Regions from separate parts of the Streptomyces sp. NPDC012935 genome, predicted to be linked through region 3. Evidence: a T-box and tRNA genes for the amino acid it is inferred to sense, from the RefSeq annotation. Region 3 holds a T-box; the other regions hold tRNA genes.
The links. A T-box is a leader RNA that pairs with one kind of tRNA and senses whether it is charged. The one in region 3 lies ahead of serS (serine--tRNA ligase), so its partner is inferred to be a tRNA-Ser.

Region 1 (10,390 bases), on a different contig from region 3:
TCCAGGACGACAAGACCGCGCCGGGCGCCCACGAGGGCGGATCCGGCGCGCAGGAGTTCCTGGAGTGCGTCGTCGAGTGCGTCCGTGCGCGCCAGACGTTCGGTGAGTTCATGGAGCGTCGTGAGATCCGAGACCCAACCGGCGAGGCGGTCCTGAAGCAGTGCGCCCGGCGGGTTCGGTGGGGGAACCGCTGGGGCTCCCGTGGCCCCGGGCGCGGGCGCGACAGTGTGTGCGGGCGAGGGAACCGTGGAATCGATTCCGGCCACTTTCGGAGGGTGAGGGGCGTTCATGGCGTCCGGCTTTCCGACCGGTGCGTATTGCTCAAAAGCATCGCAAACCCCCATGTCATTCTGCGCCGCTAGCAGTGTCTCCACATGTACACGCACTCGTAAGGGGATGTCCAGCATTGTCCTGCCGGGATTCCTGGTGTCCGTGGGTCACCCGAGCACTCCTGGTATACCTCTTGCGTAAAGGCAAAGTTGGCTTAAAACTGCCTCAGGGAACGGGGTATTGCGGTCGACTGGTTTCGCTCGACGGAGCGTCACAGCGGTCGTGATGGGTACGTACTCGGTGAAGGCCAGGAGCGGTGGACAACCACCCGGAACCTGGTGACGGACCCGGGCGTCTTAGCCACTGACGATCGTGCCCCATCCTCCCGTGGCGGAGGCGAAGAGAAATACGCGCGACGGCAAAACGCCAGACTTCGCCACCCCACGCCACGCCCATGCTTTTGCTAGACGCAGTATGGACGAGGCTGCCGCGGACGCAGCCAACGCTCGGCCCATAGGGGTTCCCCTTGCTCGTTGCAGGGGTGTGATGCGCCAACAGGTACGCACAGTGAAGTGATCGACACATGGTGTGATGTGGACCACGGTGTTGCCAGCGGTGCAACGGAAAGGAACGAGCGCTCATGCGCGAGATCCTCGGAAAGCGACGCAGGCTCCTGCGCGGTGACGGGAAGTCTGAGCAGATCAGCGCGGCCCTGACCTTCGCGACGCAATGGCGCTGGCCCGTACTCCCGGGCGTGACGACGCACCCGCAGGGGCACTCCCTCTGCGGCTGCCCCGACCCGGAATGCACGGTGCCCGGCGCGCACCCCTTCGACCCCGGCCTCCTCGCGGCCACCACCGACGAGCGCATGCTGCGCTGGTGGTGGACCAACCGGCCGACGGCGCCGGTCATCCTCGCCACCGGCGGCCAGGCTCCCTGCGCGGTCAGCCTGCCCGCCCTGCCGGCCGCCCACGCCCTCGCCGCACTCGACCGCAAGGGCATGCGCCTCGGCCCGGTCGTCGCCTCGCCCACCCGCTGGGCGATCCTGGTGAAGCCGTACTCCATGGAACAACTGGGCGAACTGCTGTACGCCAAGGACTTCGTCCCCGGCTCCCTGCGCTTCCACGGCGAGGGCGGCTACATCGCCCTGCCCCCGTCCGAGACGGGCCTGGGCCCCATCAGCTGGCAGCGGGCACCGCTGCCCGGCTCGGCCTCCCCGTGGGTGCCGGATGTGGAGGCCGTGGTGGACGCCGTGGTCGAGGCCCTCACTCGTACGGGTGTGAGCGCGCCCGAGTTGTAGGGCTCTCCGGCGCGCGCGGAACGGTGCACACGTGCACGGTCGTTATGTTCCGCTATATGTCGCGTCATTCCAGGGGAAACCGGGCACCGTCACCGTCATCGCATCGCCGCGGGCCGAAGCACAGAAGAATCCGTCTGATCGCCCTCGCGTCCGTCGCGGCGGCCGCGGTCGCCCTGCCGTTGGCCTGGGCGGCCGCCGGCCAGGTCGTCGAAGCGGGCCGGGCCGCCGTGGGGGCTCCCGCCCGTGATGCCGTACGGTCCTCCCCGCCCGCCCCGAAGGGCGGCACCGTACGTCCGTCCCCTGGCGGCGACGCCAAGGCACCGTCCGCCGCTGACACCGGGTCCCCGCTGCTGCTCGACCTGGGTCTTGCCACCGCCGTCCGCTGCGGTCCCGAACTCACCTCGCCCGAGGGCATCGAGGCGCAGACCTGTGTCCTCACGCAGGGCGAGGACACCTGGGCGCGCACCTACTTCCGCAATGCGACCGGCGGCGCGCTGGACTCCGTGCTGAGCCTCATGGGGCCCGGTGGACGCACGCTGCAGATGCGCTGCGTCGTGGGCGCCGAGGACGAGCCGGGGACCTGTGAGACGCCCCGGGAGCGCACACGCGGAGATGCGGGCGCCTACACGGCGGTCACGGAGTTCGCCGAGCGGGCCGGGCGCGGGGCGCTGTTGCTGCGTTCCGCGAGCAACTCCGCACCGGGCAAATCCGGGGCGGGTGCGGGCGGTTGACATGTGACGCCATTCCGTAAAGGTCTGCGCACATGGAAAGACCCGGTTGCTGGCGACGGGGGATGCACCAGCAACCGGGCTACTGGAACGGTAACAAGAGATCGGCGGTTCGCAAATTCGATCCGGGCTTTCCAGTCACGGATTCCCTTGCTCCGCATGGGAGTTGTGATCGGATTCACCCCTCGAGAGGGGTGCCGTGCGGCTGAACGGTCGTTCAGCCGCACCCGATCCGCGAGGCACCCGTCAGCTGAGCGTGACCTGCCGGTTGGTCAGGCCGCCCCGCGCGCGACGCTCGTCCGCGGTGAGCGGGGCGTCCGTGGCCAGGGCCGCGGCGAGACGCTCGGCGAACTCGGCCGCCGGCTTCTCCACGTCCTCCGCGCCGACGCCGCTCGGCAGGTCCCAGACCGGCACGGTGAGGCCGTGAGCGCGGAAGGAGCCCACCAGGCGGGTCCCCTCGCCGAGGTTCGACTTCCCTGCCGCGTGCAGCCGCGCGAGAGCGTCCAGAAGCTGCTCCTCGGGGTGCGGCATGACCCAGCGCAGGTGGTTCTTGTCCGGCGTCTGGCACCAGTAGGCGGCGTCCACGCCGGTCAGCTTGACGGTGGGGATGGCCGCGGCGTTGGCCCGCTCCAGGGAGGCGGCCACTTCCGGAGTGGCGTTCTCCGCGTCCGGGACCCAGAACTCGAAGCCGGGGTGAACAACTGGCTCGAAGGCGCCCTCGGGGTCGAGCAGATCCTGCAGCCGCGGGCCGTCGGCCGGGGCGCGGCGGCCCTGGACCGGGGTGCCGGGCTGTGCCGCGAGCGCCTGCTGGAGGGTGTCGGCGAGGTCGCGGCTGATGTCGCCGGACGCCGTGTCGTTCTGCAGGCCGAGCAGGACCGAGCCGTCGTCGCGGCGCAGGGCCGGCCAGGCCATCGGCAGCACCGTGGCCAGCGTGACGGACGGGACACCTTCGGGGAGGCCGCCCTTCAGGGGCAGTTCGACGGTGGCTGCGGGCACCAGCTCGCGCAGGGCCACCCAGTCGCACTCGCCTGGCAGCCCGTCGAACGGGCGCTGCACCAGCTCGGTCACCGCCTGCGCGGCCGACCGGCCATGACAGGCCTTGTAGCGGCGGCCGCTGCCGCAGGGGCAGGGTTCGCGTGCGCCGACGACCGGGACCTCGCCGTCGATGATCTGCGGGCGCTTGGCCTTGGTCTGGGGTCGCTTCTTGGCCATCGTGGGTGTCTCCCGGTTACGGCTCGTCTCGTACGGGCGCGAGCCTAGCCGTTCGCGCCATGGTCGACGGGAGGCTGTGGACAACCCACGGGTCGCGCCGGGAGCGGGGCGCTTCGCGGCGCAGGCGGAGCGTCGGCCGAAACCGCTGTCGTCATGCCGTGTCCCACGCTTCGCTGCCTTCAGTCCAGATCGTCGAAGGCGTCCGCGAAGTCGAGGCCGGATATCGCGCCCACGGCCGGCGCTGCGACGCGCGTAGCGAAATCGTCGCGGCGGTGCCCGGCATCCGGATCATGAACGCCGCAGTGGACCACGACCCAGACCGTGACCTCGCCGCGGGCGTCGTCCCGTACACCCCAGTCGTCGGCCAGGGCGGTGATGATGTTGAGCCCGCGGCCGCCGTGCGCGGTGACCGAGGGCGTGGCCGGAGCAGGGCGAGTGGGTCCGCCGCCGTCCGTCACCTCCAGCGTGAGCCTGCCGCCCGTCTCCACGCGCCATGCGGCACGGACGTCGCCGTCCCCGGACAGCGCGTCACCCAGCGGCCTGCCGTGTTTGCACGCGTTGCTCAAGAGTTCGGAAAGAATCAGTACGGCATCGTCGATGACCGATTCCGCCACGCCACCCCTGCGCAATTGAGAGCGCATACGGTGTCGCGCTTTCCCCACGCCCGCAGGGCCATGGGGAACGGCCATGCTCGACGACGTGGGCACCTCCTGTGCCACCACCAACGCCACCCCCGAGACCTCCTTTGCCCCACGCCACGGTGTGGATGCCCCATTGGCCTGTACCGGAAACCGGCCAACCAAGGTCCGGGGACGCATTCAGAACGATCGAATACGGAACGAACGCGCCGGAGCACTCCCTGTAATCGGGATGGCTGGAATTCGTAGGTGTGGCCGAGAGTGGAGGATGGGGCTGGAGGGGCTATGAGGTCAAGGGGTTGCGCAGTGGTTGTAGGGGTTTTAGGGGTTTCCCCGTGTGCCCCGAGTTTTCAGCGGCCGAGCTGGCGCAGCACCGCGCGCGGGCGGTTGGTGATGATGGCGTCGACGCCGAGCTCTACACAGAGATCGACATCCTGTGGCTCGTTCACGGTCCAGACGTGCACTTGGTGGCCGGCCCGCTTCAGTCGCTCCACGTAGGCCGGGTGACTGCGCACGATCCGGATCGAAGGGCCCGCGATGTGGACGCCGGCGGGCAGGCGTCCGTCCCGCAGCCTCGGTGAGACGAACTGCATCAGATAGACCGTGGGAAGCGTGGGCGAGGCGGCACGCACGCGATGCAGTGAGCGCGCGGAGAAGCTCATGACGCGCACCGGGGACTCGGCGCCCGAGGTGGGCGCGTCGAGCCCGAACCGCTTCAGCAGAAGCAGCAGCCGTTCCTCGACCTGCCCCGCCCACCTGGTCGGATGCTTGGTCTCGATCGCCAGCTCCACGCGCCGCCCCGCGTCGGCGACGAGCTCCAGCAGCCGCTCCAGAGTGAGTACGGAGGTGTCCTCGGGGTCCTCCGGCCGGAACTCCCAGTCCGGCTCCTCGGCACGGTTCTTCCATGAGTCACGGTTCTTGCGGGAGCCGAAGTCCAGGGCGGCGAGCTCGGCGAGTTCCAGCGCCGAGACCGCGCCGCGGCCGTTGGACGTACGGTTGACGCGACGGTCGTGGACGCACACGAGGTGACCGTCGGCGGTGAGGCGTACGTCGCACTCAAGGGCGTCCGCGCCATCCTCGATGGCCTTCTTGTACGCGGCCAGGGTGTGCTCGGGGGCGTCTTCGGAGGCTCCGCGATGGGCGACGACTTGGATCTGCTGCTGCCGTGCGTGGGTCACCGCGTCATGGTGCCACCGAGCGGGGGTAGACGTGCGACCGGAGGAGTCGTAAAGACACTCGGATTGTGCTCGTTTAGTCGCACATGACCTATATAAAGAGTGGCCGCGAACCCACAGCGACCGCTTATGGTGCTCTGACGGCCCGTGGGAAAAGCTGACGGCATACAAAAAGCCATGCACAGCTGAAGCGCCGACAGCCGACAATTACTGGCCAGCGTGAACGGGCGTGACCGAGTGCGACCGATATCAACAGCCGTGGATCGAGGAGAGAAGCTGTGAGCACCGAGAACGAGGGCGCCGCGGTACCCCCGGCCCCGTCCGCACCCCCTGTGCCGGTGGATGCTCCTGCTGCTCCGGCGTCCCAGGAGCGCCCGGTTCCCGAGGGCGGCGACGCCCCGACCGCTCAGATCCCTCCGGTGCCGAGTGACGCCCCGGCGGTCTCGACCGGCACCGAGCCCTACGCCCACAGGGCCGCCGAGGGCTCTCAGCCGCCCGCCGCCGAGTCCGCTTCGCACGGAGCCCAGCAGCCGGCCCCGGCGCCTGACTCCGCCCCTTCTCCTGCTCCTGCTCCTGCTCCGCAAAGCTCTGCCCCTGACGCGTCCTGGCCGCCCCCGCCGCCGCCCGGCACACCGTCGTACGCCGACAGCGGTGCCGCCACGGGTGGTGCCGGTGCGGGTGGCTTCGGTGCCGGTGGTTTCGGTGGGGGCTCCGGCTGGGGTACGGCCTACCAGCAGCCGGAGCCCAAGTCCGGCCGCGGGCGGGGCGGACTGCTCGCCGGGGTCCTCATCGCCGCGCTGGTCGCAGGCGGCCTGGGCGGCGGTCTCGGCTACACCCTGGCCAAGAACAACGAGAACACCTCCTCGACGACCGTCTCCGCCCCCGACAGCGGCGGCTCCGTCAAGCGCGACCCGGGCACCGTAGCGGGCGTGACCGCAAGGGCGCTGCCGAGCACCGTCACCATCCAGGCGGAGAGCAGCGGCGGCGAGGGTGGCACCGGCACCGGCTTCGTCTTCGACACCGAGGGCCACATCGTCACCAACAACCACGTGGTGGCCGACGCGGTCGACGGCGGCAAGCTGACGGCGACCTTCGCGAACGGCAAGAAGTACGACGCGGAGGTCGTGGGCAACGCGCAGGGCTACGACGTCGCGGTCATCAAGCTCAAGAACGCCCCGTCGGACCTCAAGCCGCTCACGCTGGGCGACTCCGACAAGGTGGCCGTCGGCGACTCGACGATCGCGATCGGCGCCCCCTTCGGCCTGTCCAACACGGTCACCACCGGCATCATCAGCGCCAAGAACCGCCCGGTGGCCTCCAGCGACGGCACCGGCAGCAACGCCTCGTACATGAGCGCCCTGCAGACGGACGCCTCGATCAACCCCGGCAACTCCGGCGGCCCGCTGCTGGACGCGCAGGGCAACGTCATCGGCATCAACTCCGCGATCCAGTCCGCCGCCAACGGCCTGGGCGGCACCAGCCAGTCCGGCTCGATCGGCCTCGGCTTCGCCATCCCGATCAACCAGGCCAAGTACGTCGCCCAGCAGCTGATCAAGACCGGCAAGCCGGTCTACGCCAAGATCGGCGCCTCCGTCTCCCTGGAGGACACCACCGACGGCGCCAAGATCACCGAGCAGGGTGCCAGCGGGTCGGACGCGGTCGAGGCGGGCGGCCCCGCAGCCAAGGCCGGCCTCAAGCCCGGCGATGTCATCACCAAGCTCGACGACCGGGTGATCGACTCCGGCCCGACCCTGATCGGCGAGATCTGGACCCACAAGCCCGGCGACAAGGTCACGATCACCTACGAACGGGGCAGCCAGTCCCACACGGTCGACCTGACCCTGGGCTCCCGCACGGGCGACAGCTGACACCGACGGCCACGCGGCCACGCGCGCGTACGACCGGCTCCGCCCGACCAACCCATCCTGACGGCGGAGCCATTGGGCCCCATGTGGACCACGCACTCCGTATAGCCCGCGCTGCCGGTAGGCTGTAGCCGCTCCGGCGCAGGTGGGCCGGGGCCGAGGTGGGTTGCCCGAGCGGCCTAAGGGAACGGTCTTGAAAACCGTCGTGGCAGCGATGTCACCGTGGGTTCAAATCCCACACCCACCGCATGTGAACGGCCCCTGACCTGCTGGATCGGTCAGGGGCCGTTGGCATGTCCAGGCACCGCTGGCCCCCGGTGTTCCCCGTGGCTCCCCGGTCGAGCGGGCACGACAGGGGCATGGCACGCATAGCCTCTGGCCATGGCTGCTGTTGATCCGACTGGCGTGTAGAGAGAGCGCGAGACGGGGCGGATCGCCCTCAACGGTTGGACTGCTCGCTAACGCCGCCACTCGAACCGAGGGTTGCTTCGTGATCGCTCAAGGGGGCGGGACGACCGGATTCGAACCGGCGTCCCCGCGGTTCTGGAGACCGCTCGCGTCGACCACTGCGCTACGTCCCGCCCTTGGCCGCGATCGTTGCGGCTGACGGATCTGCCAAGCCATCACCTTCCCCTGGCGCGACGCGGACGGGAAAGGCAGACGGGGTGGGGGTTCCCCGCGCATGCCCCAGCTCGTTCGGCACTCGCGAACGGGGTCCTGTCCATCCCGGAGTCTCAGCGCAACCGCTGGATCACCGGCTCGGCCACTCAAACGCGAGCGTTGCTGCCCGGCAATACGGCTGGCGGCGCCGGTCGTCGGCCGCGATGACCAGGTGGCGGCAACGGCGGATGCATGGCTCGGACGGCAAGGGATCGGCTCTCCCGAAGTGCACAACCCGCTCTGGGACGCCCGCACTTGTGACGTCCGTGGCCGGCGACGCGGTCAGGGCCCGCACAGGCGCCTGTCCAATTCACGCCTATGCGCTGCGCATATGCGCCGATACTCTGCGTGCCCATGGGGAAAGTAGTGCGTCTGTACTGGGGATACATGGTGGCTGCTGCCTTGGTCGTTGCCTGGAGCCAGCAATGGGCATTGCCGGTGATCGCGGCTCTGTCAGTCGGTGTCTCGGCCTATGCCGCCTTCCAGGTGCCGGTCTGGTGCGGAGCCGTCAACCGAGACGGGCAGACCTACTGCCGCAACAACGCTTACGGCGTGTTGATGGGCTGCTCGAAGCGTCAGCACAGGTGGCAGAAGATCAAGATGATCGTCCTGCGCAGCAAGGTGGGAAACGTCAGCCGCTCCGTGTTCCCAACGGCCAAAGAGAAGTTCAACGGCGCTCTCGCTGTAGGGGGCCTGCTGTCTGCTGCCGCCGCAGTGATCGTTCCTGTTGTGACTGGTGGTTGAGCGAGCACGGCGAGCGTGGCTGCGACTGCGGCGGCGCGGGTTCGCCGGTCTGACCTTGGCAGAAGCTGGTGAACGGCCCCTGACCGGGTGAAGGGGTCAGGGGCCGTTCTCGTGCGCGACACCTGCACGTCGCGGGGGATGCCTCCGGGCAAAGCATCTCGAGCTTGGCCGTGGGCACTCGGAGATGGTTGCCGCCCAAGGGGGTCCGATGTCCGTGACCGTCCCGATCGCCTACAAGGGGCTTGACTCAATGCCCACTTGGTTCGTTGTCGTGGTCGCGGTGCTGGCTACGGTCGGGATCGTCCTGGCCTATCGGCGGGGGCGTTGACGGCCACGCGTGCCCTCATCGGTTTTCACTTACGCCGTTGGGCAAGGACACAGAACTCGTTGCCTTCAGGGTCTGCCATGACGACCCACGACTGGTCACCCTGGCCGATGTCCACGCGCTTCGCGCCGAGAGCCTCGAGGCGTGCCACCTCGGCGTCCTGGTCATCAGGCCTGAAGTCGAGATGCAGACGGCTCTTGGCCTTCTTGGCCTCATCAAGCCGGACGAAGTCCAACCCTGGCAGGCTATCCGGCTCCGGGCGGATCTCGAACTCGTCGTCATCGGAGTGGACCACAACCCAACCAAGAGCCGTGGCCCACCACTGCCCCAAGGTCACCGGATCCGCCGAGTGAACAATTACCTGTTCCCATTCCAAGGTCATGTGCCGAGCCTAGGCACACCGTGACTTCGAGAACAGGCGTTCCTTCCGCTCGCCGCTCGCCGCTCGCCGCTCGCCGCTCGCCGCTCGCCGCTCGCCGCTCGCCGCTCTCACGTGCTGCGCTGCGAAGCGCGGTGCCGCCGAGTTCAGGACTGCTTCGCTCCGGCCCGCTTCCCGGCAGCGGTGGATCGCTTTGCTGTGGCCGGCTTCGCAGTCGTCCGCTTCGCAGTCGTCCGCTTCGTGGCGGCCCGCTCTTCTGTCGGCGGCGACGACGCCGACCGCGCGGCCGGTGTGATCGGCCACTTGAGCTCGATCTCGAGTTCGATCTCCCCATCCTCGACCTCGAACTCGATCTCACTGTGAAGGTCGGCAGGGATCCGCAGACTCAACTTCCAGGGATCGATTTCCAGTTCGGCGTCCCCGCCCTGCCGCAAAGCGGCCGCGAGCGCCGCGAGCTGATCAGCCGCCTCCAGGCGGGAGAGGGAGCGCTTCTGCTCAAACTTGAGGTCCGTCATGGCGTCTCCGATCCGATCCAGCGCACAAAACACCCGGTAATGCCCATTCTGGGGGTGCGGGCCGAGTTGGACATCTCGTGGCGACGTGCAGTGAAATCCCAGGTCAGCCGCCCGTACGGCTCGCCCGCAGCAGCCTCAACTGCCCGATCTCCGCGGCGTTCTTCATCAGCTCGGCGTTCACCCAGCCGATCATGTGGGCGACGGTGTACTGCGGGTCCTTCGGCCACGGGAACGGCGCCGTGGCGTCGAGATCCGCGTCGTCGAGCCCCTCCAGTGCTGTCAGCCAGTCCGCGCGCAGGTCGCGCAGCCAGGCGACGGCTGCCGTGCCGTCGCCGGGCCACGCGACGTCGGTCCGCTCCCGGGGCGGGCGTCCTCGCAGATGGTCCGTGGCCACGCTCCACCACCAGCCGATGTGCCAGCTGACCCAGGCGATCGTCGGCACCGGGACCGGTTCGGGCTCCGTCTCTGCCCAGTCCGGCACCCAGGTGCCGTCGTCGGCCCGGCGCACCGTCCAGCAGTGCGGCCCCGGTTTCCACAGGAAGTCCTCGGGCCGGAGCCGCTCGAGGTGGTACTCGAACA
Region 2 (10,390 bases), on a different contig from region 3:
GCATCCCCTGGGACGGCGAGTCGGCGGGCGAGCTGGAGGTGCGCGGCCCCTGGATCGCGGGCGCGTACTACAACGGCCCCGACGCCGAACCGCTGCGCCCCGCCGACAAGTTCAGCGAGGACGGCTGGCTGAAGACCGGCGACGTCGGCACCATTTCCGCCGACGGATTCCTCACCCTCACCGACCGCGCCAAGGACGTCATCAAGTCCGGCGGCGAGTGGATCTCCTCGGTCGACCTGGAGAACGCGCTGATGTCCCACCCGGACGTCGCCGAGGCCGCCGTGGTCGCCGTCCCCGACGAGAAGTGGGGCGAGCGTCCGCTGGCCACGGTGGTCCTCAAGGAGGGCGCAAGCGCCGACTTCGAGACCCTGCGCGCCTTCCTCGCCGACGAGGGCAAGATCGCAAAGTGGCAGCTGCCGGAGCGGTGGACGGTCATCGCGGCGGTGCCGAAGACGAGCGTCGGCAAGTTCGACAAGAAGGTGCTGCGCAGGCAGTACGCCGAGGGCGGCCTGGACGTCACCCAGCTCTGACGGGGCGTCGTTGCGGGGAACCGTCGTGGGGCGGGCAGCTGCGGGTGGTCCGTGGCTGCCCGCCCCACGCGTCGGTAGCCGCACATCGAGACAGCCCCGCGCCCCTTTTCAGGGGGGGGGCAGGGGGGCACATCGAGACAGTCCCGCGCCCCCTTTCAGGGGCGCCACGGCACGGTCGGTCAGTTGGTACCGATCCGTGCCAGCAGGTCCACGATCCGGCTCTGCACCTCACCGCTCGTGGACCGTTCGGCCAGGAACAGCACCGTCTCGCCCGAGGCCAGGCGGGGCAGGTCGGCCTGGTCGACGGCGGCGGTGTAGACGACGAGCGGGGTGCGGTTGAGCTGCCCGTTCGCGCGCAGCCAGTCGACGATCCCGGCCCGGCGCCGATGCACCTGCAGCAGGTCCATCACCACCAGGTTCGGCCGGAAATCACCCGCCAGCGCCACCGCGTCGGCATCACTCGCGGCCCGTGCCACCTGCATCCCGCGCCGCTCCAACGTCGCGGTCAGCGCCAACGCGATCTCCGCGTGCTCCTCGATCAGCAGCACCCGCGGCGGGTGCTGCTCACTGTCCCGCGGCGCCAGCGCCTTGAGCAGTACGGCGGGGTCGGCGCCGTACGCCGCCTCCCGCGAGGCCTGTCCGAGGCCCGCGGTCACCATCACCGGTACCGACGCGGCGACCGCGGCCTGCCGCAGCGACTGCAGCGCGGTCCGTGTGATCGGCCCGGTCAGCGGGTCGACGAACAGCGCGGCGGGGAACGCCGCGATCTGCGCGTCGACCTCCTCGCGCGAGTGCACGATGACCGGCCGGTAGCCGCGGTCGCTCAGCGCCTGCTGGGTCGTCACATCCGGGGCGGGCCACACCAGCAGCCGCCGCGGGTTGTCGAGCGGCTCCGGCGGAAGCTCGTCGTCCATCGGCTGCGGCCGCGGAGTGTCGGCGACCTCGACGGCCCCGCCCGGACCGTCCAGCGGCTCGGGCCCCTCGGCGGCGTTCTCGTCCGGCGCGCCTATGGCGTACGACCGCCCGGCCGCCTCGGCCGTGGGCGCCAGCCGCGACTGCCCGGCCAGCGACGGCTGGGGCTGGGGCTGGGACGCGGGTTGCCCGCCGAGCGACTGCTGCGACTGTGCGGGCACCGGCTGCTCGGTCGGCGGATGCGGCCGCGCCGCCTGCTCCGGCGAAGCGCCGGGCCGCGTGGCGGGGTCGGGCGGTGTGCCCAGCTTGCGGCGCCGTCCGCCGCTGGTCTGATGCGGGGGAGGCGTGGCCGACGACTGCGCGGGCGGCGTCGGCTGCTGCACCTGCGCGGCCTGCCGCGTGAACGGCACCCCCTGCCCCAACGTCCGCACGCTGATCGCCCGGCCCTGCGTCGAGTTCGGGTCGACGGGCGCGGCCGGGGCACCCGAAGCGCCGGCTTCGGCGGGCAGCGGCTGGGCCGCCCGCTCGGTCTGTCCGGCCGCGGCTTCCGGAGGCAGCGGCGTGCCCGGAGCCGGGGTGCCCGAGGCGGGCTGGGGCTGGGCCGGCTGAGGGCTGTTCGGCTTCGGCGGTACGGGGGCGCCCGGCGCGGCCTGCGGGGGTACGGGCGTGCCGGCAGCGACGTTCGCCGGTACGGCAGTCCCGGCGTCCGGGGTGTCATCGGCGGCGGGCCACGGCTGCGGGGCCGGGGTGCCTTGAGCCGGGGTGCCCTGCTCGGGGGCTGCCTGACCGGGGGCCGCCTCGGCGGGGAGGGGCAGGCTCGGGGCAGCGGGGTTCGGCGCGGCGGCCGGCACGGGCTGGTCCGCAACCGGCTGGCCCACGGCCCGTCGGCGACGTCCGGTCGGAGCGCTGGTCGGATGCGGCTGCGGCGGGGTGTGGTCCGCGGCCTGATCGTGCGGCACGGCATCGTGTCGACCCTCGTCGACGAGAACGTCCCCAGCAATGCCCTGCCCGGCAGCCGGCACCTGCGCGGGCGCAGGGACCTGCCCCGGAACCTGACCCTGCGGAGGAGCCGGGATCGCCCCCGGAGCCACAGCACCCGGAGCCACAGGGGCACCCGGCGCCCCAGCCACACCCGGCGCCCCAGCGATACCCGGCGTCACAGCCGCGGCCGGAGAGGGAGCCGCAGCCGGCTCACCGCCGCCCTGCTCCTCCCCCCTGCTGACAGCACTCCGGTCCGCCGCCGCGGGCGGCAGCGCGAACACCGGGCGAGGCCCGGCCTCCTGCGCCTGCGCGGCACCCCGCTCGGCGGCCGTGGCCAGGGCACGTCGACGCCGCCCGGACGGCTGCGGAGCATCGCCCGAGCCGGCCGTACCGGACCCGGAAGCCGAAGCGGAGGAACCGGCAGCGGGCAGGGCGGGCGGCAGAGCGTGCTGCTCCCCGCCGTCCCGCCGGGCGCGTCGTCCGCCGGGCGCGGGCACGCCCTGCGGAGGTACGGTCCCGCCCAGGCCGTTCCCGGTGGCCGCGGCCCCCGCCGCATGCTCGGCGGCCGTGACGACTGCACCCTCGGCGACGCCGTCCCCGCCGTCCTCGGCAGGCCGTCCACGCCGCCGCCCGGTACCGCCGGAGGGCTCGCCGCCGGCATCCGCCGCACCCTGGGGCAGCTCCGGAGCGGCAGCTGCTGCCCGCCTGCGCCGCCGCCCGGTGGGCGCGGAGCCCTCCGCGGCAGCGGAATCGGCAGCGGAATCGGCACCGGGCCTGTCGCTGTCCAGGAAGGCGTCCACGGAGGACCGCCGGGCCCGCCGTCGCCCCCCGGCACCGCCACCCTGCTCGGCACCGGTAGCCGCAGCGGCACCCTCGGTCCCGTCAGCGACCTCAGGCGCGACGCCGTCCACGGGGGCGGCCGGAACGGCTCCCGCCCCACCCCCGATGGGCACTTCGAGGACGTAGGCACTGCCGCTCATCCCCGGCACCTCGTGCGTCTGCAGCACCCCGCCATGGGCCCGCACGATCCCGCGCACGATCGGCTCGTGCACCGGGTCTCCCCCGGCATACGGCCCACGCACCTCGATCCGTACGACCTCACCGCGCTGTGCCGCGGCGACGACCACGGTGTTGTCCATGTAACCGCCCGCCGACACGGGCGAGTTCCCGGTGGCGTCGACCCCCGCGACATCCGCGACGAGATGCGCGAGCGCGGTGGCCAGGCGTTGCGGGTCGACCTCGGCCTCGATGGGCGGCGCGTGCACGGCGAACTGCACCCGCCCCGGCCCGATGAGCTCGACGGCCCCGTCGACACCCGCGGCGACGACGGCGTCGAGCATGACCTTCGTACGGGAGACCTGGTCGGTCCCCGAGTCGAGCTGCTGGTACCCGAGGACGTTGTCGATGAGAGTCGTGATCCGGGAGTAGCCGGCCGACAGATGATGGAGCACCTGGTTGGCCTCGGGCCACAGCTGCCCGGCGTCGTCCGCGGCGAGCGCGGCCAGTTCACGGCGGAGTTCGTCGAGCGGGCCCCGCAGTGAGCCCGCGAGCAGCGTCAGCAACTGCTCATGCCGAGCCGCCAGCGCCTCGTACCGGTCCTTCTCCCGCTCCCCGAGCGCGGCGTACCGATCCTCGCCCGCGGCGAGCTCCTCGGCGTGCAGCTCCTGGAGCTCCTCGACCTCGTTCACGTGCTTCTGCCGCAGGGCCGTCAGTTCGGAGGCGTGCTCCTCGGCGAGCCGCTCCAGCTCCTGGGCGTGCCGCTCCTCGGCGGTGGTCTTCTCCTCGGCGAGGGCGTCGTAGGGCCGACGGTCGGTGAAGGTCATCACGGCGCCGACGAGCTGGTCGCCGTCGCGTACGGGCGCGGTGGTCAGGTCGACGGACACCTCGTCCCCGCCCTTGGACCACAGCACCTGCCCACGCACCCGGTGCTTGCGCCCCGAGCGCAGGGTGTCGGCGAGCGCGGACTCCTCGTACGGGAAGGGCGACCCGTCGGCCCGGGAGTGCAGGACGAGCGTGTGCAGCTCGCGTCCGCCGAGGTCGCTGGCCCGGTAACCCAGTATCTGAGCGGCGGCCGGGTTGACGAGCACGATCCGCCCGTCGGTGTCGGTGCCCACGACACCTTCCGAAGCGGCCCGCAGGATCATCTCGGTCTGCCGCTGCGAACGCGCCAGCTCGGCCTCGGTGTCGACGGTGCCGGTCAGATCCCGTACGACGAGCATGAGCAGCTCGTCACCGCCGTAGCCGTATCCGTCGTAGGCCTGTTGCCCGTTCTCGAGATTCGCGGACGTGACCTCGACCGGGAACTCGCTGCCGTCGGTCCGCCTGGCCATCATCCGGGTCGGCTTGGTCCGGCCCTGCGGATCCATGTGGTCGGGCCGCCGCATGGACCCCGGGATCAGCTTGGAGTCGAACTGCGGCAGCAGATCGAGCAGCCCCCGCCCCACCAGAGCCGTCCCCGGCGTCTCGAAGGCCTCCAGGGCGATGGTGTTGGCGTTGACGACGGTCCCATTGGCGTTGACCAGCACCAACGCATCGGGAAGCGCGTCGAGTATGGCTGCGAGGCGAGCAGCGCCTCGGGATGGCCTGCTGCTCACGAGACGCTTCCTCCCTGTTACCGCACCTTGCCGACCGCTCGGGCCATCTTGCCAACCGGCCCGCGACGTGTCACGCGAGGGAGTCTAAAGGCTGGGGTTGCGCTCGCGACGCCGGATGAGAGGGAGGTCGCACGACGCAGTGACCCAGAACGTATGACCGCCTGTGCCGACGTCCTGCCAGCGCCCTTCGGACTTCGCGAGACCTTCGCGGGACTTTTACGGGGCCGATGCTTCCCCCATGGAAAGCCTGTGCGACGGCGTACCGGACCCCCTGCTTCCCTGACGTGGCGCGCTGCGGTGCTGTCGTGCGGCTACGGCCGCCCCTGCTGCCGCAGGTCGGGAAGGAGCGGCACGAGCCGGTCCCAGCGGTCGATCTCGCACCCGTTACTGCGGTCGTACCGCGCGTCGACGGGGCGCCCGGCCCAGGTCCCGGTGACATGGGCGGTGGCCGGCCCGCCGTACTGCATGGTGCAGAAGCCGTCCCGCGCCGCCGGGGCGAAGGTGTCCCTGCCCCACCTGCTACCGCGTTCGAGTACCGCACAGGCGTCGGCCGCGTCGGGGTGATCACCGCCGGCCGGGTGGCAGGACAGCTCAAAGGTCCCGTCGGCACCGCCGCCGGCGTTGCGGACGGTGACGGTGAGGTGGTCGCCGGAGCGGCCGGGGTCCTTCAGGGACGGGGGCGCCAGGGGGACCGGCGCGGCCTGGGCGTGCGCGGCGGCGGGCGCGACGGAGGTGACGCCGACGGCGACGAGGGAGCCGGCGGCGACGAAGAGCAGCCGACGGAGGCGCCGGGCCGGGGCGGAACGCTTGACCTGCAACATGACCTGACTAACGCCGCACCTCCGCGGACGTTGCGGCCCCGCCCCTCCCTGCCCGGCGCTCCGCGAAGCGTGCCGGGAAGCGCGCCGGGAAGAGCTTTGCCCTGTGGCCTACCCGCCTAGTACCGTGGAGGTCGATTGGTGACAGCACGCTCGACTGTGTCATCATCTGCACGCACCACTCGCGCTCGCGCGGGCGGCTGTGCTGGAGGCGTCGCCTAGTCCGGTCTATGGCGCCGCACTGCTAATGCGGTTTGGGCCTTAAAGCCCATCGAGGGTTCAAATCCCTCCGCCTCCGCGCTAGATCACGAAGCCCCGGTCCTCGGACCGGGGCTTCGGCGTTTTGCGGCCTCGCCGAGATCCGGCCCCATCGGACCGTTTCCGCAGGTCACAAGGGGTATGGCAAACGGATTTCACATGGCGGCGGCAGTCATGTAATGTTCTTCCTGTCGCCGCGAGCGGGCCGGAAGGGCCGGGAGCGGCGGGAAAACAGAACAACAAGCACTCGTAGCTTAACGGATAGAGCATCTGACTACGGATCAGAAGGTTGCAGGTTCGAATCCTGCCGAGTGCACACAATTCGAAGGCCCCGGATCACTCCGGGGCCTTCGGCATTTCCGGGCCCTGGTCCAGGGAGCGTTGGTGCGGTCGTCGCGGCCCGGGGAGTCGTGCTGGACGTCCTGGGCTTCCCGAGGCCCAACTCTCCAAGCAAGCGCCGAGTTGGCCGGGCCTGCGGGCTAGCGTCACGTGTGCGGTCTCGGCCGCGATCCCCGTCTCGCTCATGGACGTGCGGCTCGCCCTGCCAGGAGACTGTGCCCAGCGCGTGGTTGGCCTGAAGGCGGGGGATCGACCAGAGCAGGGTGGCCAGGAGAGGGCGGTCACGAACGACTGCACGGCGCGGCGCTGCCCGGTGCGGTCACCGCCGGTACGGCGCGGACCCCGGCCCGCCCCGTGTCCACGACCATGAACACCAGGGTCGTAGTGCCCGTGCGGCCGCCGGGATCTTGTCCCTCGGCGCTCGGTGGCTTCCCGGCCGGCTCCGCACTGAGTGATCCCCTGGTGTGACGTCCGGCTCGGGCTCTGCGCTGGAGGAGTGCCGCCTGTCGATCATGACAGTGGCAGTGACGAGCACAGTGCCTGACCGCTGTGCTCGTTGTGCCTTCCGCGGAGCTCACCTCCAGACGTTCTACTGAAGGAAGCGACCGACCACGTGCGCATAAGACAGTTCGCACAAGGAGCAGCACTTTCCGCTGCCCTGAGCCTCTCGTTCCTCGGCCTCGGAACGACCGCGGCCGCCGCGGACACCAGTAGCCCACTGCCGATCAGCTCGTATCGGGACATCGCCGTCGACGCGGCCCATCAGCAGGTCTTTCTCAGTGACCCGTTCGGTGACAGCGTTCTCGTGACGGACTACACGGGCCAGGTCGTCAAGCAGATCAGCGGTGCGGACGGCGCCTGGGGATTCGCGCTGTCCAGCGACTCCAGGACGCTGTACGTGGCGCTGCGCGACGCCGGTGCGATCGCCGCGATCGACACCGTCACTCTGCAGGAGACCGCCAGGTACGACACCGGCACCGGCGCGGGTGCCTATGCCGGTCCGACGTCCCTCGCGCTGGCCGGAGGCAGGGTCTGGTTCGGCTACAGCCTCGACACGTGGAGGGGCGCCCTGGGCTCCCTGGACCTGAGGGGCGCGCAGCCGGTCGTCACCCGGGGCCAGGGCCTCGACATGTTCCGCGGCTCGCCCCGCCTGGCCGCCGCGCCGCAGGATCCGAACACTCTCGTGGCTGCCGAGTCCGACGGCAACGCAGCCGCCGTGGCGGTGTACGACGTGAGTACCGGTCGGGCCGACACCCGGGTGCAGCGCGTCGATCCGGGGCCGGACGGATGCGAGAGCCTGCAGGACCTCGCCCTGACGCCGGACGGCCGGCAGGTCGTCCTCGCCTGCGCCGCGGCTCATTACCACCAGGTGCTGCGCACGGCCGACCTGGCGGACGACGGCATCCAGACCACCAACTGGTCCCCCACCGCCGTGGCGATCGCCCCCGACGGCACGACAGCGGCGGGCGTCTACGGGCCCTCCTGGTCCGACGTGCAGCTGTTCGCGCAGGGAGACTCCACGGCCTACACCGCCTGGGACTTCCAGGCGCCCTCCGAGTACGCCGACACCACCCTCCTGCCCGGCGGTCTGGCCTGGGCCCCGGACGGCAGCCGGATCTTCGCAGTCACCGAGACCAGCGGCTCTTCGTCCCTGACGTTGCAGGTCCTGAACCACCCGCAGGTCGCCACCACCGTCACCGTGCAAGCGCCTGCCTCGTCGCCCCGGAACCAGCAGCTCACCCTCACCGGAAAGCTCGTGGCGCCGGTGGGCTTCGGCGCGGGGACCACCGTCGACATCTGGCGGCTCGACGACCCCATGGCGGGTGAGGGCACGCTGATCGGCTCCGCGACCGTCGCCGCGGACGGCACGTTCCACTACACCGACCAGCCGAAGGCCAAGGGCGAGGTGCAGTACACCGTCCAGTACTACGGCGACGCCCGGCATGCCTATGCCTATGGCTCGGTCACGGTCAACGTCACCTCTGACTGAGTCTCCATGCGAAACCCCCAGGTCACAGACCTGGGGGTTGTTGTTGGTTCCGGGTTACTGCACGTCCACGAAGTCGCCGGTCGCGTTGACGGCCGGGGTGGTGGTGGTGCCTGCGAAGTTCCAGCGCCAGTAGCCGTCCTCGGACGCGGGGACCGTGGCCGTCAGGTTGCCGGTGCTGGAGGTGTACACCGTCTTGATGGTGGTGTAGGCCGTGGTACCGGCCTTGCGGAACTGGAGCCTGACCGGCTGGTTGGTGTAGCCCCGGTAATCGAGATTGTCCCAGTCGGCCCGGCTGAGTTTGCCGGTGACGGTGAGGGTCTTGCCCTTGGCGATCGGTTCCGGGGCCGCGTTCACGGTGAGTTTGGAGTGCCTCTGCAGCCGGGTCGTGGTGTAGCTCGCCGAGTGGGTCCAGCTGTCGTCATTGGCCACCCCCTGCACACTGACCTTCCAGGTGCCGGCATGGGCATTGGTGAGGGCGGTGCCGCCGTACTTCCAGTCCGGTTCGAGGGAGATCGTCTGCGAGCAGGTGGAAGTGGTGGCACTGGAGGCGACACAGTCCGCATGGGAGTAGTACTGGTCCGACACGATGCGGTCGGCGTAGGTCTCGTAGGGGTTCGCACCATCCGGCCCACGCCACAGGACGAAGTCCGCGTCCTGGACACCCGACGGGTGGGTGAAGGTCCCGGAAACCGTGATCGTCTTGGCGTAGAGACCGACGACGGTGTTCTTGCCACCGTCGAAGGAGACGTTGCTGATCTGGACGTCGGTCTGGGTCTCGTCCCCGTAGGCACCGGGGGCGGCGAAGCAGGCCAGCGCGGCGACGGCACTGAACAGGGCGATGGCAGCGCGATTGCGCATGCGTCTCCTTCACAGAGGGCAAAGTGGGAACCCGCCGAGCGGGTGGCAACGGGGCGGTCGGAGCCGGTCAGGGACCGGTGACCGACCTGAGGGCGCTGGTCCTGGTGTAGCTGTACGGGGGCGTCGACTTGGGGACGACCGGGTGGAGGACCAGCACGCCGTCGCCGTCGTCGCCGAGCACCTCGAACTTGCCGGTGCTGTGGGAACGGGTCCACACGATCATCGAGTAGCCGTCGAGGCCGGTCGCGAGCGCGGGCGTCCAGCCGGAGGCCGACACGTTCCACGTCGACGTCCACGCCGCCTCGGCGTTCATGGCCATCGTCGCGGTGACCGCGATCCCGGCCGCCGGGGCGGCCGAAACCCCGGCAAGAGCACGGCGCTTCACCGAACGCCGATGCCGCGCTGCAGGCGGTGCCACTCTCATTGCCCCCAGTTCATTTCCATGACTCAGGCACAGCCGTCACACGGGCTGTCCGCAATTCCCAGCGCACCTGCATGCTCAAACGTCACATGCGATACGGACGGGCCGACCGAGGCCACCAGTCATCCCTGACCGTTCGTCCGTGCGGACGCCATGGCGAGCCGCTAGGCCCCCCGTTGGCGGGTGCCTCCGAGAGCGCGTTGAGGGTTCGCGCCGGAGCTGTGGATCGAGTCGGTTCGGGGCGGCTGTTTGCTGAGGGGGCGGTCCGCTGCGAGTTGGGTCAGGGCCTCTGTCAGGTCGTCGCAGGCGTCCTGGAGGGCCTGGAGGGTTTGGTTCCGTTCGGTGATCACTGCTGAGAGCAGGAGCGTCGTCAGGGCGACGGTGCCGTTGAAGGCCTGAAGAACGACCATCTTGGCGAGGAGGTCCTGGCCGGCGAAGGGGCCCGAGCCGGCGGCGCCCGCGCTGATCGCGATGACGGATGCGGTGAGGGCGCAGGGGGCGGCGCCGTGGAGTTGGAAGCGGAAGGCTGCCCAGATCAGGAAGGGGACGACCAGGAAGAGCAGGTCGGCCGAGCTGTGGGTGGCGACCAGGGTGATCGTCGCCGTGCCGCCCAGCAGGAGCAGGGCCTCCGCGCCGCGCAGCACCGGGGAGTCCCGGGGCAGGCGGGCGGTGCGGGCGGCCAGCAGGAG
Region 3 (10,390 bases):
ACATTCGATGGACGGCAGGGTATCCTGGGTTTTCTAATGCAAAGCTGGTGTCCTCACTAAAAAGACGGAGAATCATAGGGAGGAGCTGCTCCGTCCCTGAACCAATAACAATTTGTTCAGGGTGGCATACAACACCACGGGATTGATATAAATAATTAGCAATCTCTGTGCGTAAAGACAGTTCACCTTGTGGTTCCCCTGTTAATAATAGCTCCTTTGAGGTATCGTCAAAAAGCTCTTTTGCATACTTTCTCCATGTTTGAAATGGAAAAGCATCGATATCAATAGATCCTGGATTAAAATCGATTTTGTAAGACTTTTTCTTAGGATGTTCATTAATGGACGCCACAGTATCTTGTTGAATGTAGGGCAGTTCATCTATTTCTTCTACAAAATAGCCAATACGTGATTTGGACATAATATAGCCTTCAGCTAAAAGCTGAGCATAGGCAATTTCAATTGTTGTTTGGGAAATGTTTAAAAAATCAGCTAATTTTCTTTTTGAAGGCAGTTTTTCTCCTACAGTTATTTTTTTAGAAATAATAGCTTCTTTAATACCGTTATAAAGCTGATCATAAAGCGGTTTATCACTATCTCTTTCAAGCTGGAATAAAAGCATATCCATGATCTGGAACCTCCTGACCCTATAAATATTTTAAAAACTGGATATTTTGATATGGTCAATTTCTATTATACTAAACTTCATCATAAAGGTGGAGGTTAGAAAATGAAACAAACAGGTACAGAGCTAGTAAAGCGTGGAATGGCAGAAATGCAAAAAGGCGGCGTCATTATGGATGTCATTAATGCAGAGCAAGCAAAAATTGCAGAAGCTGCAGGTGCTGTAGCAGTTATGGCATTAGAAAGAGTACCGTCAGATATTCGGAAAGCAGGTGGCGTTGCACGCATGGCCGATCCTCGTATTGTTGAGGGAGTGATGGGGGCTGTAACTATTCCTGTGATGGCCAAAGCACGTATTGGTCATATTGTTGAAGCACGTGTCTTAGAAGCAATGGGTGTTGATTATATTGATGAAAGTGAAGTTTTAACACCAGCTGATGAAGAATACCATTTATTAAAAAGTGAATACACAGTACCGTTTGTGTGTGGCTGTCGTGATTTAGGAGAGGCAACCCGTCGTATCGGGGAAGGTGCCTCGATGTTACGAACTAAAGGTGAACCAGGTACAGGGAATATTGTGGAGGCCGTTCGCCATATTCGTAAAGTAAATGCACAGGTTCGTAAAGTCGTAGGAATGACAGAGGATGAATTAATGACAGAGGCGAAATTACTAGGAGCTCCTTTCGAGTTATTAAGAGAAATTAAACGTCTTGGTCGTTTACCAGTAGTAAACTTCGCAGCAGGAGGAGTGGCAACGCCTGCTGATGCAGCCTTAATGATGGAACTTGGAGCTGATGGCGTTTTCGTTGGTTCAGGTATTTTTAAATCTGAGAACCCTGAAAAATTTGCACGTGCCATTGTAGAGGCGACTACTCATTATAAAGACTATAAGATTATTGCGGAAATATCAAAAGAGCTCGGAGTGCCAATGAAGGGGATTGATATTGCACAGCTTGGACACAACGAGCGTATGCAAGAGCGAGGTTGGTAGCATGAAGCGAATTGGTGTATTAGCATTACAAGGAGCAGTTCGTGAGCATATACAAATGTTAGAAGCTCTTGGTTGTGAAGCAATTCAAGTAAAACAAAGAAAGGATTTAGGAAACCTAGATGGACTTGTGTTACCAGGTGGAGAAAGCACTACAATGAGAAAATTGCTGGATCGATTTGATCTGCTAGAGCCAATTCGTGGACTTGCTCAGCAAGGATTACCGATGCTTGGTACATGTGCGGGAGTAATTTTATTAGCCAAGGATCTAATTGAAGATGAACCACATTTGGCTGTGATGGACGTGACTGTAGCAAGAAACTCGTATGGACGTCAGGTGGATAGCTTCGAAGTACAACTAGATATTCCTAAAGTAGGTGTAGGGATTCCAGCAGTATTTATTCGTGCACCTCATATTGAAGCGGTAGGTAAAGGTGTTGAAATTCTTGCACAACATGAAGGGAAAATAATCTTGGCACAAGATGGCCATTTATTGGGTTGTTCGTTTCATCCCGAATTAACAGAGGATACACGAATTCTTGAATATTTTGTAACCTCTATGGTATGACTTGCAAAATTTGTTTTCATATAGTACAGTATGTTTAAATTTTAAATAACTGAACACGATGATGGGAAGTAGTAGCAAGCACGTTTTTTTTAGAGAGTCAGCGGTTGGTGGAAGCTGATAAAAGCACTTGTGAATCCGTCCTGGAGTTGCACAGTCGAAGTGAATGAAGTAGGCTGTAGCCGGCTGAAATGCCGTTATGAAATAAGTGGACTAGGCAGAAATATGTCTAGTCAATTAGGGTGGCAACGCGGGTAGCTCTCGTCCCTTTTTAGGGATGAGGGCTTTTTTGTGTTCATTTCGCTGCAACGATTTTCCATCATGAAGAAACTATTGGAGGTATGAAGATGTTAGATATTAAACGCGTCCGTGAGAATTTCACGGAAATTAAAGAGATGTTATTAACACGTAATGAGGACTTGGGAAACTTAGATGACTTTGAAGACTTAGATGCAAAACGTCGTGAATTGATTGCCAAAACAGAAGAATTAAAAGCAGAACGCAATAAAGTATCTGAACAAATCTCAGTTATGAAACGCAACAAAGAAAATGCTGATGAAGTCATTGCTCGTATGCGTCAGGTTGGCGATGAAATTAAAGAATTAGATGTACAATTAAATGATGTTGAAGAGCGCTTTAAAGATATGATGATGCGTTTACCAAACATCCCACATGAATCTGTACCAGTAGGCACAACAGAGGATGACAATGTTGAAGAATATACGTGGGGTGAAATTCCGACATTTGATTTTGATATTAAAGCACACTGGGACCTTGCAACGGATTTAAAAATTGTAGACTTTGAACGCGGCGCGAAAGTAACAGGTAGCCGTTTCTTATTCTATCGTGGTCTTGGTGCTCGTTTAGAACGAGCATTAATGACATTCATGATGGATTTACATGCAGAGGAGCATGGTTACGAGGAAATGCTACCACCTGTCATTGTTAATCGAGATAGCCTAACAGGTACAGGGCAACTTCCGAAATTTGAGGAAGATGTATTCAAATTAGAGGAAACAGATTATTTTATGATTCCAACTGCAGAAGTACCAGTAACGAACTTCTATCGAGATGAGATTTTACCGGCTGAAGCTTTACCACAAGGCTTTGCAGCGTATAGTGCTTGCTTCCGTTCAGAAGCGGGATCTGCAGGTCGTGATACACGTGGTTTAATTCGTCAACACCAGTTCAATAAAGTAGAATTAGTTCGTTTTGTAAAACCAGAGGAGTCATACGAACAATTAGAGCTACTAACAAGTCATGCAGAAAAAGTATTACAATTACTAGGCTTACCATATCGTAAGTTAAAAATGTGTACAGCTGATTTAGGTTTTACTGCAGCGAAAAAATATGATTTAGAAGTTTGGATTCCTGCACAAAACATGTACCGTGAAATTTCTTCTTGCTCTAACTTTGAGGATTTCCAGGCACGACGAGCAAATATCCGCTTCCGTCGTGAGCCAAATGCAAAACCAGAATATGTGCATACATTAAACGGCTCAGGTCTTGCCATTGGTCGTACAGTTGCTGCTCTTCTAGAAAACTACCAACAAGCTGATGGCAGCGTAGTAATTCCTGAAGTTTTAAGACCTTATATGGGCGGTAAAGAAGTAATCGCACCAAAATAAACGACAGATAAAGCTATTTTAGACAATTCCTTTATGGATGTTCTAAAATAGCTTTTTTGTGTTGCTAAAATTGAAATCTCTCATAATTTTTGAAAATTCGTTATAATGGGTAATATTCATGGGGACAAGGGGGAGAAATTCATGGAATTGCAACAATTTGCACAGGCTTTCAGTGAATTTGATAATGTTTTAATTACAGATGATAAAGGCTGTGCAATCTTTTATGATTTAGCAGATTTAAATATATTATTGGAAATCGGCTTAACACCAGATGAATTTTTTCACAGCACAGTGACTGATAATTATCAAAATTTATCACCTGAGACAAGTACTGTTTTTCAAGTCATACAAACAGGGCAGCCAGTTTTATACTATGAACAACAACTGACAACATTGAACGGTTTTAGTTATTTATCACTGAGTTCGACCTATCCCATTATGGAGCATGGAAAAGCCATTGGTGCCATTGAATTTTCAAAACATTTTTATGAAACTAAGCAAATTAAATACTTAGACAATTTCCTGGGACATAAATTATATCGAGATAATCATACAACCTATCGTTTAGAGGATTACATTACAACAAACGCCGAAATGAAAACTCAACTTGAAAAGGCACGTCGTAGTGCTCAAAAAAGTGCACCAGTTTTACTAACTGGGGAAACTGGAACTGGGAAAGATATAATCGCACAAGGCATACACAATGAAAGTGAACGCTATACAAAGCCGTTTATTACTTTGAACTGCTCAACATTAACAGAGGATAATATATTTACTCAGCTATACGGCTCGGGCAATGAAGCAAAAAGTGGAAAGTTACAGGAGGCTAATGGAGGGACGCTACTCATTGACCACCTTAATTTATTGGATATATCTTTGCAGGCGAAACTTTTACATGCGGTAGATATAAAAGTGTTAAATGGTGAGCCCTTGGATATACGGTATATTACTACTGTCAATGAAGATGTGGACAAACTATTAGCTGAAAAAAGGCTACGCGAGGACTTATTTTATCGCTTAAATGTTCTTCAAATTGATTTGCCACCGCTAAGATTAAGGAAGGAAGATATTCCACTTATCCTTGATTTTTATATACAATTTTACAATGAACATACACTACAGAAAAATGTAAGCTATTGTAATGAAGTAATTCAGTTATTTTATGCCTATCATTGGCCGGGGAATGTGCGTGAACTAAAAAATGCCCTTGAATCGGCATATAATAATTTGCTTGGGGATGAAATACTTGTTGAACATGTTCCAGAGAGGATTAAAAAAAATGTTCAACATTCAACTCAATCGATCATGCAAAACAACCAATCTGGACATTTACGAGATTTAACGGAAGCCTACGAGCGTCTAATTATAGCGGAAAAGTTGCGTGAAACTGATGGACGATTAGCGGAAACAGCTAGACGTTTAGGTATTTCTCGTCAATTACTAAAATATAAGTGTTTAAAATATGAATTGTTGTAAAAAAAATTTTACAAAAAGGGGATAAAAATTTATCTCCTTTTTTCGTGTTATTAAATTTTTTATTATTTAGATAAATCTTCTGTAAACGATTATAAAGGGGTTGAGGATATGTCTAAAGTTATGCAGCATACGATAATCGTGGGGCTAGCCTTATTTGCTATATTTTTTGGTGCTGGGAATTTAATCTTTCCGCCATCCATAGGAAATAGTGCAGGGGAATCATGGATTTCCGCTCTGATGGGCTTTAGCTTAACAGGTGTTATTTTACCTGTGCTTGCGGTGTATGCAATTTATAATACTGGGGGAACTGTGGAAGCGCTCACAAGACCAATCGGAAATTGGTTTTATAAAGCCTTTAATACGGTCATGATGGTTTGTATTGGGATGGTTGTCACAATACCGAGGATGTCAGCGACAACTCATGAATTAGGAGTATCACAAATTATTCCGAACGTACCTTTAATTGTGTCAGTATTAGCATTTTTCGCGATTTGCTTTTACTTTGCGATGGACCAATCAAATGTGATTGATAAGATTGGAAAATGGTTGACGCCTGTTCTTGTTCTTATCCTTATTATCCTCATTGGTAAAGGGGTATTAGACCCAATAGGAGCGGCAATTAATACAGGAGCAGAAAGGATTTTTGCCAACTCCATAATAGCAGCCTATCAAACAGGAGATGTGGGAACAGGTATTCTTTGTGCGCCAATCTTTTTAGCAGCAATAGTGGGCTATGGCTATAAAGGGAAACAATCTAAAAAGGTCGCGCTTGGTGGAATGGCTATTGCTGCAATAGGGTTAATTGCAGTATATGGTGGCCTGCTCTATTTAGGGGCTACAAGTAGTGGCATCATCACAAATCCTGGCAGTGATACAGAACTATTAGCGGGCATTGCCTTTAGTGTCATTGGTAATTTGGGTAAAGCGTTACTAGCTATATGTGTTGTTTTTGCCTGCTTAACATCAGCGATTGGTGTCATGGTCATATCCTCACAGTTTTTAAATGAACTAACAAAAGAGAAGCTTGGCTATAGAACGTGGGTCTTTATTATGTGTGTAGTAGGCGCAACTATTGGCTCCTTAGGTGTAGGTGCCATCGTCGAAATTACATTGCCGATTTTCTTGGTAATTTATCCAGTCATTATTGTACTTGTGCTACTGGGAGCCTTTGATCGTTTTGTCCCAAATGCAGGAGCCTATAAAGGAACTGTGCTATTTGCATTTCTAGTAAGCGTCGTTGAAACATTTGCTAGCTATGAAATTACGATACCTGGTGTGACACAGTTGGTCATGCATTTACCATTGCAGTCTAGTGGATTTGCTTGGATTATGCCATCTATTGTTGGCTTTATTATCGGTACTATTTTGCATAAGGTGCTGAAAGCAGAAGATCCTGAAAAATCTACTTTTGGTATAGAAGAAATAGGAGTTGAAAAATGATGCAAATTATTTGTAACGCAAAGATATATACAGCAGATACTATTCAGCCATCTGCAACTGCTATGGTAATCGAAGGAAGAAAGATACTTTGGATTGGACAACAGGAAGATTTACCCCCCTATCAGGGAGAAATAATAGATTTACAAGGAAAGGTCATTATTCCTGGGATTATTGACGCTCATATGCATCCGATTATGTTAGCGGATGTTATGGAACAAGTGGCTTGTTTACCTCCATATATTTATTCTATTGAGGATATAATTAATGCATTAGCAAACTATGATGCAAGTCAGCGGGGATGGCTATTAGGCTGGGGCTATGATGAAGGGAAACTAAAGGAAAAAAGAGCGCCTTTAAAAGAGGACTTAGACCGTGCCTCTACAGAGTTACCTGTCATTGTTATGCGTACATGTGGTCATATTATATCGGTTAATAGTAAAGCATTAGCAATCGCAGGTATTACGAAGGATACGCTTGATCCACAGGGTGGACAAATCGATCGGGATGAAAATGGAGAACCTACAGGCGTACTGCGTGAAAATGCACGTAATCTAGTACTACAGCATTTACCTACACCATCTGAAGAAGAGATTGTCAAAAGGCTTCTAAAGCTATCACAAACTTTGGCATCCTATGGTGTAACAAGTATTACAGAATTAATGGCCACGGTAGCACCAATTGATTATTTAGGCCTGTATCGTAAAGCCCGAGAAAAAGGTTTTAAGCAACGCGTAGCAGTTTATTATATCTGGGAAGATATTCAACGATATGAGCTGTTGACAGCAAATACTATTGATCGTTCTGCAGGAGCCTATATCGGAGGCATTAAGCTATTTTCGGATGGCAGTGTTTCAGGCCGTACAGCACTTGTTTCTGAGCCATTTTTGGGAAGTGATGAAAAAGGCATAGCGATGACTTCGAAAGAGGAGCTGCTAGCGGCTGCTGCGGTAGCAAAAGAATATGGTATTCAATTAGTGGTTCATGCAATGGGGGACAGAGCCATTGATCTAATTGTCGACACATTTTATGAGGAAAAGGCTTGGTTAACAGATGCACCGTCTGTTCGTATTGAGCATGCAGCCATGCCATCTAAAAGTGCCTTGCAAAAAGCTGCTGAATGGGGGATAGGCTTTGTGCCACAACCCATCTTCTTATTTTGTGAAATTGAGAGTTATTTAGAGAATCTAGGGCTAGAAAAAACACAGACATTATATGGTGTACAAACATTTCTCAAGAGGGGGATTGCGACAGCGCTCTCTTCAGATGCGCCTGCTACATCATGGGCAGAAGCGGCTAATCCCTTTGTTACGATACAAGCAGCTGTTACACGAACAGCCTATGATGGAACAGATTTAGGTACCGCAGAAAAAATCTCTGTAGAGGAGGCATTACAGCTATACACAGTTGATGCCAAGACGATGATTCGTATGGAGAACGTTGGTCAGTTAAAAGAGGGCTATGAAGCTAATTTTGTTGTACTAACAGACGATTTGTTGACGCTTTCACATAACCAGCTTATGCATGTAAAACCATTCGCTACATATATCGAAGGAGAATGTGTTTTTACACAATCCACTATTCAAGCTCAATAAATTAGTTATGAAGATGGTCGCTGCTACGACATATTTCATATATATCGCCATTCCCTTAAATATTAAAGAAGGTGTCTCATTAGGAGGCACCTTCTTTAAAGACCATTTACATCGTTGGAAGCTAATCGTGCTTTTTTCTCAGCTTTTTTACGGTCTCGTAATGCCTTAAAAAAGTCTGTTAAAATTTGACCACATTCCTCGGCTAAAATCCCTTCTGTTACATCACATTCATGATTAAAGCGTTCATCATTTAATAAATGGTAAAGAGAATCTACACAGCCAGCTTTTTGATCTCTTGCCCCATAAACAACTCGGGGTACACGTGATTGGAGAATGGCTCCTGCACACATTGGACAAGGCTCCAATGTAACATAAAGAGTAGTATCCTCCAGTCGCCAACTCCCTATTTTTTTGCAGGCTTCTTGAATCACTAACAGCTCCGCATGTGTTGTTGCATTTTGCGTTGTTTCTCTTAAATTATGCGCACGTGCAATGATTTTTCCTTCATAAACAAGTACTGCACCAATTGGTACTTCCCCAAGTAATGCAGCCTGTTGAGCTTCCTCTAATGCTTGTTTCATAAATAAACGATCTGCGTCAAAAATATCCACTCATATCTCTCCTTAACAGTAGTGTAGCGTGCTGAATTGGTAATTGCTACTTTTAACTTCTTTTCGGATGTTATATTCATCTAAAATCATTGCAGCCATGCGTAAGCGATTGATATGTAATATGTCGAAGCATAAATACTTGTTGACATTCCTTATATATCCATATATATTTATATATGAACACATGATCATATATAAATATTGAAGAATGGGGTAAACTTCTATGGATGAAAAATTAAACAGTTCAGAAATGCAAAAAAATATTGATCAGCATTTAGATGAAGAGACATTATTTGTAGTATCTCAGACTTTTAAAGCCTTGAGTGATCCAACACGAATTCGTATTTTAAACTTACTTTGTTCAGATGAACATTCTGTTAATGATATTGCAGAAATTTTAGATTTAGGCCAATCAACCGTTTCCCACCAATTACGCTTTCTTAAAAATTTAAGATTGGTGAAATTTAGGAGAGAAGGAACAACCATATATTATTCTAAGGACGATGATCACATTATGAATTTATTGAAGCAGGCTATTGAGCATGCGGCTCATAACTAAAATGAAATGGGGGAATAACAATGGGACATCAACACGACCATGGCCATGATCATACACATGGTGCAAATAAAAAGGTATTATTACTGTCATTTATTATTATTACAGGGTATATGGTAGTGGAAGCCATTGGTGGCTTTTTAACAAATAGTTTGGCTCTTTTATCAGATGCAGGGCATATGTTAAGCGACTCTATCTCTTTAGGCATAGCAATGTTAGCTTTTATGTTTGGGGAAAAAGCTGCAAGCTATAGTAAGACATACGGCTATAAACGATTTGAGATTCTAGCTGCAGTATTGAATGGCATTACATTAATAGGAATCGCATTATTTATTTTCTATGAAGCAATTGAACGATTTACAAACCCACCAGAAGTAGCTACAACTGGAATGCTTATAATTAGTATAATTGGTTTGTTCGTAAACATTTTAGTTGCCTGGATTATGATGCGTGGAAGTGATACAAAGGATAATTTAAATATGCGCGGAGCATTTTTACATGTACTAAGTGATATGCTAGGGTCTGTAGGAGCTATTGTTGCGGCACTATTAATTATGTTTTTTGGCTGGGGCTGGGCAGATCCTCTTGCAAGCGTTATTGTTGCATTATTGGTCGTACGAAGTGGCTACCATGTCACAAAAGCCTCCATTCATGTCTTAATGGAGGGGACACCTTCAAATGTAGATGTTCAGGAGATTATTCAGTTAATAGAGCAGACTGATGGAATAGAAAGTATCCACGATTTACACATCTGGACAATTACTAGTGGAACGAATGCATTATCCTGTCATGCGGTTGTAAATGATCAATTGAAAATAGCTGAGAGTGAGCATATCTTGCGGAAAATTGAACATAATCTTCAACATAAGGGCATTAAGCATGTAACAATTCAATTAGAAACATCCTTACATCG

Region 1: it has a tRNA-Ser gene. The T-box ahead of serS (serine--tRNA ligase) is inferred to sense a tRNA for this amino acid. The anticodon was not compared.
Region 2: it has a tRNA-Ser gene. The T-box ahead of serS (serine--tRNA ligase) is inferred to sense a tRNA for this amino acid. The anticodon was not compared.

What each region holds. Positions count from the first base shown of each region.
Region 1 is NZ_JBIBBC010000002.1:147,432-157,821, reverse strand. It holds gene ACFY5C_RS06060 (PP2C family protein-serine/threonine phosphatase) at 1-407, opposite strand, end outside; gene ACFY5C_RS06055 (bifunctional DNA primase/polymerase) at 911-1,570, shown strand; gene ACFY5C_RS06050 (hypothetical protein) at 1,627-2,301, shown strand; gene ACFY5C_RS06045 (DUF5926 family protein) at 2,545-3,510, opposite strand; gene ACFY5C_RS06040 (ATP-binding protein) at 3,690-4,328, opposite strand; gene ACFY5C_RS06035 (glycerophosphodiester phosphodiesterase) at 4,499-5,326, opposite strand; gene ACFY5C_RS06030 (S1C family serine protease) at 5,602-7,191, shown strand; tRNA gene ACFY5C_RS06025 (tRNA-Ser) at 7,349-7,435, shown strand; tRNA gene ACFY5C_RS06020 (tRNA-Trp) at 7,695-7,769, opposite strand; gene ACFY5C_RS06015 (hypothetical protein) at 8,203-8,592, shown strand; gene ACFY5C_RS06010 (VOC family protein) at 8,946-9,299, opposite strand; gene ACFY5C_RS06005 (amphi-Trp domain-containing protein) at 9,443-9,811, opposite strand; gene ACFY5C_RS06000 (DinB family protein) at 9,915-10,390, opposite strand, start outside.
Region 2 is NZ_JBIBBC010000002.1:129,562-139,951, reverse strand. It holds gene ACFY5C_RS05960 (long-chain fatty acid--CoA ligase) at 1-530, shown strand, start outside; gene ACFY5C_RS05955 (PAS domain-containing protein) at 710-5,017, opposite strand; gene ACFY5C_RS05950 (SSI family serine proteinase inhibitor) at 5,329-5,838, opposite strand; tRNA gene ACFY5C_RS05945 (tRNA-Ser) at 6,043-6,133, shown strand; tRNA gene ACFY5C_RS05940 (tRNA-Arg) at 6,337-6,409, shown strand; gene ACFY5C_RS05935 (hypothetical protein) at 7,046-8,422, shown strand; gene ACFY5C_RS05930 (calcium-binding protein) at 8,477-9,280, opposite strand; gene ACFY5C_RS05925 (hypothetical protein) at 9,348-9,665, opposite strand; gene ACFY5C_RS05920 (MASE1 domain-containing protein) at 9,866-10,390, opposite strand, start outside.
Region 3 is NZ_JBIBBC010000036.1:14,977-25,366, reverse strand. It holds gene ACFY5C_RS40865 (PLP-dependent aminotransferase family protein) at 1-625, opposite strand, end outside; gene pdxS (pyridoxal 5'-phosphate synthase lyase subunit PdxS) at 728-1,612, shown strand; gene pdxT (pyridoxal 5'-phosphate synthase glutaminase subunit PdxT) at 1,614-2,177, shown strand; T-box leader at 2,227-2,446, shown strand; gene serS (serine--tRNA ligase) at 2,522-3,802, shown strand; gene ACFY5C_RS40845 (sigma 54-interacting transcriptional regulator) at 3,944-5,278, shown strand; gene brnQ (branched-chain amino acid transport system II carrier protein) at 5,387-6,718, shown strand; gene ACFY5C_RS40835 (amidohydrolase) at 6,715-8,310, shown strand; gene tadA (tRNA adenosine(34) deaminase TadA) at 8,406-8,891, opposite strand; gene ACFY5C_RS40825 (metalloregulator ArsR/SmtB family transcription factor) at 9,145-9,480, shown strand; gene ACFY5C_RS40820 (cation diffusion facilitator family transporter) at 9,501-10,390, shown strand, end outside.